DNA from 3 places in the Alteromonas mediterranea DE genome. Region 1 is predicted to be linked to each of the others. Evidence: predicted binding sites of a transcription regulator. Region 1 holds the regulator's gene; each other region holds the start of a gene.
The links. The regulator FNR, encoded in region 1, switches genes on or off when oxygen is low (the NO sensors DNR and NnrR bind a similar motif). The targets are predictions, from matches to a motif close to TTGATCTAGATCAA.
Positions count from the first base shown of each region.

Region 1 (4,252 bases):
CCGGTGCGAAAGTCAGCCAATAGCACCGTTTATGGCGGTACTGTTTGTCAGGACGGCACATTAACGGTAAAAGTTACTCAGACACTTAAAAATGCGTTGGTAAATCAAATTGTCCGCCTTCAGGCAAGCGCTATGGCGAGTAAGCCTAAAGCGGCACAATTAGCCGATAACTTTTCCCGTTATTTCGTGAGCGCCGTACTGGTTATCTCAGCGTTAACTTACGGGTTTTGGTACGTAAACGGCAGTGAAGATGCCTTTTGGATCACTATATCTGTGCTGGTAGCAACCTGTCCTTGCGCGTTAGGTTTAGCCACGCCTTCAGCGCTAACCTGCGCTATGGCGAAATTAAACCGCCAAGGCATTTTGCTAAAACGCGCCGACGCCCTCGAGCAGATCACTAATATCGACACCATAGCATTGGATAAAACCGGCACCCTGACTCAAGGCAAGTTCACGATTTCCAATGCGTGGTTTGCTGACGGAATTGATAGCGAAAGCGCTATGGCGATAGCCTGCGCGCTTGAAGCTCGTTCCGAACACCCAATCGCGAAGGCCTTTAACGGTAAGGTATCACACAAGGTGGATAATTTTACCGTAACGCCTGGGGGTGGCATTAGCGGTGTAATCAATGATACACATTTTTCAATGGGCTCTGCCGCATTTAGCCTGGCTAACTTACCATCATCAGATACTTACCCATCAGCCAATGTATTTTTAACAGTAAAAGGGCAAATCATTGCTGCTTTTGAAGTACGTGACACCCTTCGTGACGATACCCATGAAACTCTAGATATCTTGTCGCAAAGCCATACCCTTGCGGTATTAAGTGGTGACACCCAACAAAACGTTGATACGCTAACCGCGCCTTTGCCCATAAAAACGGCGAAAGGCGGCTTAACACCTGAACAAAAATACGAAGCGGTTCAGCAAATGCAGCAAGGGGGAGCCAAAGTAATGATGATGGGCGACGGCATTAACGATGCACCTGTACTTGCCAGTGCAGATGTTGCCATTGCAGTGGGTAACGCAACGGACGTTGCCAAAACGGCTGCTGACGTTATATTGCTGGGCGATCAACTGTTATCTGTACCAGCGCTAATTAAAACCTCACATCAAGTGAAACAGAAAATAAGACAAAACATCGGCTGGGCTGTGGGATACAACCTTTTAATATTGCCTTTCGCCGTGTCTGGTTTACTTTCTCCATGGATGGCGGTTGTGGGTATGTCATTAAGCAGTATCATTGTAGTTACAAACTCAACGCGACTTTTGAGCAAATAGCATGAGTATTATTTACGTATTAATTCCTATCGCCATCATTATTGTGGCAGTCGCTATTGTCATTTTCTTTTGGGCGGTAAAAACCAATCAGTTCGAGGATTTAGACCGCCAAGGCTATAGCATTCTTTTTGACGATGACTTATCGCCAGAAGAGAAAAAACTGGCCGAACAGCGCAAACAAATACAAGAAGATAAGGCAGCAAAAAGCCAAGAAGATAATGGACGGGATTAATTACTTTTCTGCCTTTCTTATAGGTTTAGCAGGAGGCGTACATTGTGTAGGCATGTGCGGCGGTATTGTTGCAGCGCTTAGAGTGGTATCGCCAAAGGGGGCACCGGCATTGCCCTACACCCTCGCCTACAACATGGGACGCATTACTAGCTATACACTAGCAGGGGCCATTACCGGTGCGCTTGGAAAAATAGCTGCTGACTTCGTACCGCTTGCTAATTATGCCCTCTCTCTTCTAAGCGGCATCATGTTGCTTTTACTCGCTTGTTACTTAGGGAAATGGTGGACGGGTTTATCGGTCTTAGAAAACGCGGGCAAAGGCCTGTTTGCAAAGCTTCAGCCTTTATCAAAACGATTTCTTCCTTTCAAAACGCCGTTAAGCGCGGTTCCCTACGGCTTTATATGGGGCTGGCTACCATGTGGATTGGTCTATTCAACGCTAACCTGGTCTCTGGCAGCGGGTAATGCATTGCAAGGCGCTGGCATTATGTTTTTCTTCGGTTTGGGAACGTTACCCACACTGTTAGCCGCAAGTGCCGGTAGCCAGTATCTTGTTCAAAGCTTTCAGCACAGCTATGTGAGACAAGTCATAGCTGTGATAATGGCCATATACGCCACTTATCTAATTTATGGCGCATTCATGTGAAAATGCGTGTACTATAATCATGTGTACATTAAGAGAGTCAGTCTTATGAGCAAAGGAAGCGAATTTTCAATACATTGTCAGAACTGTAGTTTCAGTCACCTCTGTTTACCTGTTGCATTGAATAAGACAGAAATAGAGTCTCTCGACGATATCATAGAGCGCAAAAAGCCCCTTCATAAAGGTGATACCCTTGTTCAAACCGGCGATAAGTTTGAGTCGTTATATGCAGTAAGAACCGGGTCATTTAAATCGTTTGTGACTAACTCTGAAGGTGAAGAGCAAATAACGGGGTTTCACTTTCCCGGTGACATCATTGGCTTTGATGCCCTTCGAGAAAACAAGCACCAAAGTTACACAATGGCTCTAGAAACCGCCATGGTGTGCGAGTTGCCCTACGAAACGCTTGACGAAATGTCGATGCAGTTTCCTAAATTACGCCATCAAATTATGAGCTTTATGAGTGCAGAGATTAAACATGATCACGATTTGATAATGCTTCTCAACAAACGCACGGCTGAAGAACGCCTTTTGTATTTTATCTCTCATTTATCTCAGCGTTTTGAAGAACGCGGTTTTTCACACAGAGAATTTCACCTTACGATGACGCGTAACGAGATAGGTAACTATCTTGGCTTAACGATAGAGACCATCAGTCGCTTATTAAGTCGTTTCCAAAAAGAAGATATTATTAAAGTTGAAGGTAAACTTATTACGATTGTGGACTTTGAACGCCTTAATACCAAGCTAGAAGTGCTTAACGGCCCGAGTATAGTGTGTAACGGCTAATGTGGTCTAACTCGGTTAAATAGGGTTATCTTCCTAAAAGCGCGCATTCAGCGCGCTTTATACTCCTACTCCCATAACCCTTTTTTCCCATTATTGGCAATGACGCTATACATTGTTGCTTGCCTTGCAATATAAAATACTTGATCTAAAACAACTTACGTTTTCCACATTGTCGTTTATAGTTAGTACAAGTTACTGTTGAACGTTACCGTTCACACAGCCACGACCAAACTTCGTATTAGGGGGAGTTATGATTGAGTGTAAACGAATCCTTGCGGTAGTCGATGCCGAGCGAGATAACCAGCCCGCGTTAAGTCGCGCTTATGAATTAGCATCAAAGACCGGGGCCTCTGTAACTGCGATTATGGTGGTTTACGACTTGTCTTATGATATGACCACTATGTTAAGTCCAGATGAGCGAGAAGCCATGCGAGATGCTGTTACCAATGAGCATGCTAAATGGCTCTCTGGGCAGCTTAAAGAACAAGGCTTCGGTGAAACTGACATCGTGGTTGAATGGAACAATCGTGCCTACGAATCGATTATCTATTACACACTTAAGAATCAAATTGACCTTGTTGTAAAAGCCACTAAAAAGCATGACGACCTGGCTTCCGTTATTTTTACACCTACCGATTGGCATTTAATGCGTAAGTGTCCGCGCCCCGTTTTATTAGTTAAAGAGCATGATTGGCCAGAAGGCGGCGAGATCATTGCCGCTGTAAACGTCGGCAGTGAAGACGAAGAACATGCTGCGCTTAACGACAAGATTACCGTTATCGCCAATGATTATGCGGCCTTGCTAAAAGGTAAGGTTAATTTAGTCAATAGCTTCCCTTCTACGCCACTTAATATTGCTATCGAGGTGCCCGAATTTGACCCTGATACCTATCATGACGCGGTAAAAAATCATCATAAGAAAGAAATGAAAAGCCATGCGTTAAAGTACGGCATTGCAGATGAAAAATGTGTTGTCAGAGAAGGGCTACCTGAAAAAGTCATTCCACAAGTGGCAAAGACATTAGACGCCGAACTCGTCATTATAGGCACTGTAGGCCGCGTTGGTCTTTCTGCCGCGCTCATTGGGAACACGGCAGAGCATGTTATCGATGAGCTAAATTGTGACGTATTAGCTATCAAGCCAGACGGATTCGAGTCGCCGTTAAGTGTGTGATGCCATTAACCTTACGAGCCGCTTTTTATGAGTAAATTTAAGAATACAGGCATGGTCTAGAAAAGGCCCTTTATTGTATAATGCTTGCTTTATCACGAACCAAGCTAGTTAATTATGAGTTTAGGCACAAGCA
Region 1 is NC_011138.3:2,338,713-2,342,964, forward strand. Features, by position in the region: gene MADE_RS10365 (heavy metal translocating P-type ATPase) at 1-1,281, shown strand, start outside; gene ccoS (cbb3-type cytochrome oxidase assembly protein CcoS) at 1,283-1,513, shown strand; gene MADE_RS10375 (sulfite exporter TauE/SafE family protein) at 1,500-2,159, shown strand; gene fnr (fumarate/nitrate reduction transcriptional regulator Fnr) at 2,205-2,945, shown strand; gene uspE (universal stress protein UspE) at 3,196-4,119, shown strand; gene ttcA (tRNA 2-thiocytidine(32) synthetase TtcA) at 4,234-4,252, shown strand, end outside.

Region 2 (4,252 bases), 2.2 Mb from region 1:
GGGTTTGAAGCAGCGCTTGCCACTTCTTCAGCTTTGGCTTTCGTTCTATTCGCAATAGTCAGTGTAGCAGCGCCCGCTTTTAATAACGGAGAAATGACGCCACGGGCTGCGCCGCCGGCTCCGATAAGTAACACGTGTTTATCTTTAATTTTCACGCCGCTATTTAGTAAATCATTGACTAGCCCCACACCATCTGTGTTGAACCCTAACAGCTCACCTCTGTCACCATTCATTAGTGTATTAACAGCTTGTGCGTCTTTAGCTGCTTGATCATCTACCTTTGCTAAGTTAAAGGCATCAAGCTTAAAAGGCATGGTGACATTGCAGCCTACAGCGCCTTCTTGAGCTAAAAACGCTTTGGCAGCTTCAACAAAACCATCTTCAGGCGCAAGTATCTTTTCATAAGAAATCTTTTCTCCGACCTGATCTGCAAACATCTGATGGATGGTTGGTGATAAACTCTGTGCAATAGGGTTGCCAAATACAGCGAATTTTTTCATGGGAATACGAGACTTATTTAATATAAAGAAGAAAAGCGATAATCGTGTTACGCAGAGTACACCATATGCGCGTATAGGTGGAGAGAAGAAAGTACGCGAATTGGCGAATACGTTTTACGACATAATGGAAACCGACCCATTAGCAAGCGAACTTTTGGCTCTTCACCCTCAACCGCTTGATAGAATTCGCCACGTGTTCTTTTTATATTTAAGTTTGTGGCTTGGCGGCCCAGATGATTATCAGCAGCAATTCGGCCACCCGCGACTTCGTGCACGCCACCTTCCTTATACCGTAACGCCAGAACTTAAAGCGCAGTGGATGTACTGTATGCGCAAGGCTATGTTTAAAACTGTCGATGATATAACGTTAGCGCAACAGCTACTTGAAGCACTTGACCAGCTTGCCAGCCATATGGTGAACACCAAATAAAAAAGCGCGTTGAAAGGAATAACCTTTAACGCGCAAGTCCCCTGTTACTGTCTACGCTCTTTGTGGCGTATAAAGTAGTACAATTACGAAAGCCTCAATTTTTGGGTGTTCGGCCTTAAAAGGTATAGCCTACCGATATGGTGTACACCCAAGGGTCTATTTCAATATCACTCACCTTACCTGCGGCATCACCAACCTTAAACGTGGCTTCAGTATCAATATCGATGAAACGTACTGATGCATTTACATGCCACTTTGTATCAATTTGGTAGTCCATACCCACTTGAGCTGATAAACCAAATGAGTTATCGAGTGATAGGTCGCTTAAGCCTGCATCCTCGTTTGCGCCAGTAAATTCCTCATCAAAGATAAAGGTGTAGTTAATACCCGCACCAATATATGGCTGAAAGGCTGAACTTGCATCGTTGAAGTAATAGTTAGCGGTGAGTGTTGGCGGTAAGTGAGTAACTTCACCAAGCTGATTTCCCGTACCTAACGGGTCGGCAACAGAGAAGTTCACGTCGTGCTTAAAGGGCGTTGCCGCAAGCAGTTCGATATTAATTTTATCAGTAATGAAGTATGCAACGTTCAAACCTAGCTGGGTATCGTTATCAATATTAAGGGCAACACCAAGATCATTGCCACCAGCGACGATGTTAGAAGTAGATTCGTCAGGAGCAACGGTAGTCAGACCGCCTCGAACAATCCAATCGCCCTGCTGATGAGCGCTAGCTAAAGGTGAAAGTGCAGCAAGGGTAAGACAAAGTGCAGATAAAGTGTGTTTGCGCATGATGTGTCTCTTTTGTGTTTAACTAAGATGGCGCTACTTTACGCCGTTAGCTAAACGAAACATTGATCCAGCGCAAAGTTAATAACCCACTGAAACACCAACGGTATTTGAAATTGATATAGATCAACAAGAAATGCCGCAGAGTGACTTCATGCGGCGTTTTTGTATGACTTTTTTATGCTTAAACCTTCTTTGGTGTAAGCCTGGATAAAGAAGTGATTGAATTGAACACTTTTTACCACGGAGTAGGTTTAAGCCAATCCGTAAGCTTAGCCTCAGCACTCCCTGGTGCCGGGGTATAGCAGTATTCCCACCGGGCCAACGGCGGCATAGACATTAAAATAGATTCCGTACGTCCACCGGTTTGCAAACCAAATAAGGTGCCACGGTCGAATACTAGATTAAATTCAACATAGCGACCTCTGCGATAAAGCTGAAAATCACGCTCTCTTTCGCCATAATCAGTTTGCTTGCGTCGCTCAACAATAGGGACATAAGCATCAATAAAACCATTGCCAACCGCCTGCATAAAAGCGAATGACTGCTCGAAGCCCCATTCATTAAGGTCGTCAAAGAACAACCCACCTACGCCACGGGTTTCGTTGCGGTGTTTTAAGTAAAAGTACTCATCGCACCATTTTTTGTACTTGGGGTATACGTCTTCACCGAATGGCTTGCATAATTTCTTGGCTGTATCATGCCAATGCACCACGTCGTCTTTAAAGGGATAAAACGGCGTTAAATCAAAGCCACCGCCAAACCACCAGATAGGTGCTTCGCCCTCTTTTTCTGCAATAAAAAAGCGCACGTTTGCATGAGAGGTGGGAATATACGGGTTGTGGGGGTGAATAACTAAAGATACTCCCATTGCCTGAAAGTTTCGCCCTGCAAGCTCCGGACGATTAGCCGTAGCAGACGCTGGCATTTGACTGCCGAACACATGGGAAAAGTTTACGCCGCCTTGCTCTATCACCGCACCATTTTTAAGCACGCGAGAGCGTCCACCGCCCCCTTCTTCGCGCTGCCAACTGTCTTCAACAAACTGGCCCTTACCGTCGGCAAGTTCAAGGGTTTGGCAAATGGTATCTTGCAACCCTAGTAGATAGCTTTTTACTTGTTCTATTACTTCAGCGGCATTTTTACCGTCCAGTAACTCTGCTGATGTCATGCTCTTATTACCTCTGCTGTGTCACCATCGCGAATGGTACTGGGTTTAGTTGCTCCGCCTACTTTACCTTCTACATAAAATACAGAATCTGCAAACACGGCTTTGGCTTCGTCGGTGTCTGTCGCTGGCGGTTGCCCTGTTAGGTTAGCGCTGGTTGAAACAAGTGGCTTACCCAACTTATTGCACAGCGCTACAACCACAGGATGATTAGTTACGCGCACCGCTATTTTACTATGTTTGCCGGTTAACCAAACAGGCGCCGATGACGACTTAGGTAATAGCCAGGTGTTAGGGCCAGGCCAGCTTGAAAAAATATCGGTACGTCTATCGGGACGAATTGCATTGTCATCTACGTAGGGCAAAAGCTGGCTGTAATTAGCGGCAATTAATATTACGCCTTTTTCAACAGGCCTTTGTTTGATATCTAATAGTGCATTAACCGCTGCTTCGTTGTCAGGGTCACATCCTATACCCATTACCGCTTCGGTCGGATAAACAATTAAACGCCCCGCTTCGAAAGCGGCAACAACAGGGTCGACTTCAGATGCATTAGCCTCAACGGGGGTAAACGTATTTACGTTCCCATTTTGAGTATCAGACATGATTTTTGTTCTCTACGTATGATTACTTTTTGTAGCCACAAGTTGGCTGCGGGCACTGAATTTGCCCTTTTTTATCTATCAACACTGTCCATCCACAGTCTGGGCAGCTTTCATTTACAGGCGTGAAATTTAGCACATATCGGCATTGCGGATAATGGTTACACGCAAAAAACTGTTTGCCGTATTTATTGGTGCGTGAAATTAAATGCCCTTTCTTACACTTTGGGCAGTCAACTAAGGTGTCTTCTTTTTCTTTGATAGGCTCAATGTGATGGCATGAGGGAAAGTTGGTACAGCCTATGAACATGCCAAACCGACCCTTTTTAATGGCTAGATCGCAGGCGCACTTTGGGCAGGCCATACCGTCTAGCGTTTTAAGGACCGTGGTTTGGGTATCGTGAAGCGGTTTACTGAAATTACAATCAGGGTAGCCAGTACAGCCTAAAAACGGCCCTGATTTGCTGTTCTTAATATGAAGGGGCTTGCCACATTCGGGACAGTCTCCAAAATTATCTTCTAGAGCGTGCTCGTGAGCAGAAAAAAGTGAGTGGTCTATTTTAGACATGATGTAGACATAAAAGCCTCGAACGCGCTACCAGCTGGCAACGCATTTAGTTAAATACAGATTCGCGAACCTAAATTGCAGCTGGGCTACCGCATTAATGTAGTATGCCGTCTGGTTCTTCAAACAATAGGTCTTCCATTTGTGCGTAGGCTTTTTCTTTACCGGGTACATTAAATAGCACCATTAGCACAACCCAT
Region 2 is NC_011138.3:27,587-31,838, reverse strand. Features, by position in the region: gene aroE (shikimate dehydrogenase) at 1-500, opposite strand, end outside; gene MADE_RS00140 (group II truncated hemoglobin) at 499-930, shown strand; gene MADE_RS00135 (OmpW family outer membrane protein) at 1,046-1,720, opposite strand; gene hemF (oxygen-dependent coproporphyrinogen oxidase) at 1,956-2,888, opposite strand; gene tsaC (L-threonylcarbamoyladenylate synthase type 1 TsaC) at 2,885-3,490, opposite strand; gene MADE_RS00120 (DNA topoisomerase family protein) at 3,513-4,055, opposite strand; gene MADE_RS00115 (DUF494 family protein) at 4,150-4,252, opposite strand, start outside.
Region 2: the regulator FNR is predicted to act here: its motif matches at 1,834-1,847, upstream of MADE_RS00135 (OmpW family outer membrane protein).

Region 3 (4,252 bases), 200 kb from region 1:
GAGCATAGATATTAATGTGGGAGGGTTTAACAGCGCGAGCACGGTTAGCATTTTAAATGCGCTACCTTGCACGATAACAAGTATTGAGCCTGTACGGCTCACTTCTAGCCAAAACAAAAAGTCGCATCAGCAAGTTACATGGGGCGGTAAAGTGCTTTTGAAGCTTATTTTAGAGAATGACAGCCAAGCACTTTACGCAAGTATTAGTCATATTTCTTTATCGCGCCTTAACTTAAATGTTGGCGATAAAGTTATTGCCCGGTTTAAATTGCCTTAGAGTAATTACTAAGCGTTTCAGTCGCATTTAGGTAGGCATCAAAACGGGCACATACCGCTCTAATAAATATCCGAGCATGTTCTGGTACCCGTATGTGGTGCGCCGAAATTTCAATGATTCCATCGTCTGCAAGACGCTCTAAATTACTTAATGCTTCTGAAAAGTACTCGTCAAAAATAATATGATGCTTGCTGGAAATACTCTGTTTATCTACAGACAGGTTGCACATCAAGCTTGATATTACATCACGACGAACGAGGTCGTCTGGTGTTAACGAAAGCCCAACTTTGGCTGAGGGTAATTGTCTGTCTATACGTTTATAGTACTCTTTCAAATCTTTGGCGTTTTGAGTAAAAGCATTACCTATTGTGCTAATAGCAGACACGCCGACGCCAATTAGGTCGGTATCTCCGCGCAAAGTATAGCCTTGGAAGTTTCGGTGAAGCTTACCTTTGTGCTTAGCGATGGCGAGTGAATCGCTGCGTAACGCAAAATGATCCAGCCCAATCATTTCATACCCCACTCTTTTAAAGCCATTTACAGCAAGGTTGTACAAGGCTGCTTTCTCTTCGCTACTAGGAAGAGTTCCTGGCGCAAACTTTCGCTGTGCGGCAAAGCGCTCTGGCAGATGAGCGTAGCTAAAGAGCGAGATACGGTCTGGCATCATTGCTTTAGTTGCAGCTATGGTAGATGCAAAAGTCTCTTCTGATTGGTTAGGCAGGCCGTAAATTAAATCCAAATTCACCGATTCGAAACCTAAAGTACGGGCTTCGGACACTAAATCTGCGATATGCGAAGTACTTTGAACACGGTTTATTGTTTTTTGCACGTTGTAGTCAGTGTCTTGAAGGCCAAAGCTGATACGGGTATAGCCCAAGCCCCTCAGATTTTGTAAATAGGTTTTATCAACGTTTCTTGGGTCTAATTCAATAGATAATTCAGCGCCTACTTCAAACGTGAAATGTTTTTTCAAAAGGTACATTAAAAAAGTGTGCTGAACTTTATTTAAAAAACTGGGCGACCCACCGCCTAAATGCAGCGAAACTACAGGCTTATCGTCTGCTAAATAACGCTTAGAAACTATCTCTTTTTCTAAGTAGTCTAAATAGTCGTCTGCCTTTTCGTTGTGCCGAGTCACAAGTTTGTTGCAGCCGCAGTAATAGCAAAGCGTTTTACAAAAAGGAATGTGCACATACAAACTCACGGCTTTCGCTTTAGACACGGTTAGCGCGTGAGGGGATAAATCTTCTTTTAGCGATTCGAACTTAAGTGCAGTAGGGTACGAGGTATAACGAGGTGCATGTTGCGCATATTTGGTTATAGTGGAATTATCGCGAAGTTGTTTTATAGCAATGGTGTTCATTTTTTATCTACACTTATGTTGAACCATCTTGGTGGTTATTCACCAATATAGATTTAGCATAATGAATAAGGCAGGGGCTTGTTTTGATCTACTTCAAGGTTTTTGCGTTAAATATAGTTACAGTTTTGCTTATGCCCTTAATTCTGGTACAGGGGCTTTGGGTTCGCAAAAAAAACGCAAGTGCTGCCTGAGCCTAGGGGGGAGCGGGTATTTGCCGCTTTTAAAAACATTAAGGCAACATCAAATCGTGTTTTAGTTGTGGGCGACTCAGCGGCCGCGGGCGTTGGGGCTGATACACAGCACCGTGCGCTATCAGGGCTGCTGTATGCTGGCTTGTCTAAGCATAGCCCCACCCACGTATCGCTACATGCCAAAACGGGTTATAAAAGTGAAGATGTGATAGCGCTTCTACATGGACTACCTGCTGAAAGCTTCGCATCAGCATTGGTTTCTATTGGTGTAAACGATGTCACTAAGTTTGTTTCGATAGCCCGCTGGCGAAAAAATATAGAAATTGTGCATAAGCTCTTAACCCAAAAATTCGACTGCCAACGAATCGTGTTTACCGCGCTGCCACCAATCCACAGTTTTCCCGCACTACCCCAGCCTTTGCGGGCGCTACTTGGGTTAAGGGCGCTTCTGCTAAATCAAGTGCTTGAGCAGTGTGTTGTAAATTGGGCTAACACTGAAGTGCTTTATGTACCAGCGCTTAAGGTAACGGGTTCGGTTCAAGGTGTTCAGCAAAGTGGGCTAATGGCAGAAGACGGCTTTCACCCGTCTGCAGAGGGATATCAACTGTGGGCACAGCATGCGCTAGAGCGATTAAAACGATAATTTATTTTTCTACGGCAGCTCTAAATAAAGCATCCCTTGGGGTTGAAGTTTCTTTTAGTAACCTCATTTTGTTACCAACCTTATCTAGTTACTAACCTTAACTAAGTAATAACGATTTCAATAAAAGAGAGCAAATATGCAGAAAGTGACCGTAAATATGGTGTCCGATGTGGTTTGTCCGTGGTGTATCGTAGGGTACCAGCGTTTACAAGAAGCCATTAAAACGCTTGACGATATTGAAGTCGACATTAAGTTTCACCCCTTCGAGCTAAACCCAAACATGCCTGAAGAAGGACAGAACTTACGTGAGCATATAATGGAGAAATATGGCATTGGTGCAGAACAAAGCGCGCAGAATAGAGCACGTCTTGTAGAAGCAGGCAAAGACGTGGGCTTTGCGTTTAATTTCGACGACGACTCTCGCATGCAAAATACCTTTAAAGCCCATCAACTTATTCACTTTGCAGCCGAGAAGGGGCTTGAAGAACAGATGAAGCTAAGTTTGTTTAGCGCTTATTTTACCGATGGCAAAGACATAAATGATAATGCCGTGCTAGTAAAGCTTGCCGCAGGGGCAGGGCTTGATAAGTCACAGGCCAGCGAAGTGCTAGAAAGCGGTAAATACGCGTCTGTTGTGCGTGAAGAAGAAACACTGTGGATGCAGCGAGGAATTCAAAGTGTTCCTACCTTTGTGATTGGCAATCAGGGCGTAGCGGGGGCACAAGAGCCAGCCACACTTGCGTCATTTATCAAAGAAGCAGCATCGCAGTAATAAGCAGTTTAAACAAGCGCTAGGGTAATTATGAGCAATCACGTTAATCATCTGCTGTCGCAGTGGCTACCGCTAAAAGATAAGCACAAGTGGGTGCTTGGTTTCATTTTTAAGACTGAGGGGTCTTGCTATCGAAAAGCGGGCGCCATGATGCTTTTCAGCGATGCGGGCCATCAACTTGGTATTTTAAGTGGTGGGTGTTTAGAAAGTGACATTGTTAAAAAAGCGCAGCGGGTAATGACTGATGGTGTGAGTCGCACGGCGGTTTACGATGATGAAGATGAAGAAGATATCGCCTTTAAATTGGGCGTAGGTTGTGGTGGCGTGGTGCACCTATCGCTTGTACCGGTTAACCAAGACAATCAGTACCTTTCTCTTGATGCGGTCAGTAAAACGCTAACAAATGGCGATGCGTGCGAGTGGGCCTGTACGGTAGACGGCACGCGAGGCGTGTGCGAGGCAGTAGAGTATTCGAATGCTAAACCAAGGAAGGCATCGCTTGAAACCATCAAGGGAATGCGTACTTTATCGGTACTAATGCTTCCGCCTATTCACCTGCTTGTTATTGGTGGGGGCTATGACGCTACCTTTATGACGCGCCTTGCCAGCCTTCAAGGGTATTTGGTAAGCCTTTGGGACCCAAGGCCCGCCCAAGCCAGAATTGAGCATTTCCCCGAGGTTAATTATTTAATAGAAGACCCATCTGTTGAAGGTTTGCGCTTACACTTAAGCGAGCATAACATTCAAGCTGCCGTGCTGATGTCGCACCACCGTGAAATAGACGCCAAAGCCTTGCAAGTACTGAGTAAACGCGCGTTAACCTATACGGCCATGTTAGGGCCCCTTCATCGCAAGCAAGAAATTATGGATTTAGCGGGCATTCAAGACACCGACTTTAGCCAGTACTTCGCCAGTCCCGCGGGCTTCGATATTGGTGGCGAACTGCCTGAGCACATTGCCTTGTCTGTGATAGCACAGTGCCACGCTGTTTTTCACACGAAACCTA
Region 3 is NC_011138.3:2,533,944-2,538,195, reverse strand. Features, by position in the region: gene MADE_RS11305 (ATP-binding cassette domain-containing protein) at 1-277, shown strand, start outside; gene hemN (oxygen-independent coproporphyrinogen III oxidase) at 264-1,640, opposite strand; gene MADE_RS11295 (SGNH/GDSL hydrolase family protein) at 1,821-2,474, shown strand; gene MADE_RS11290 (DsbA family oxidoreductase) at 2,611-3,246, shown strand; gene MADE_RS11285 (XdhC family protein) at 3,277-4,252, shown strand, end outside.
Region 3: the regulator FNR is predicted to act here: its motif matches at 1,724-1,737, upstream of hemN (oxygen-independent coproporphyrinogen III oxidase).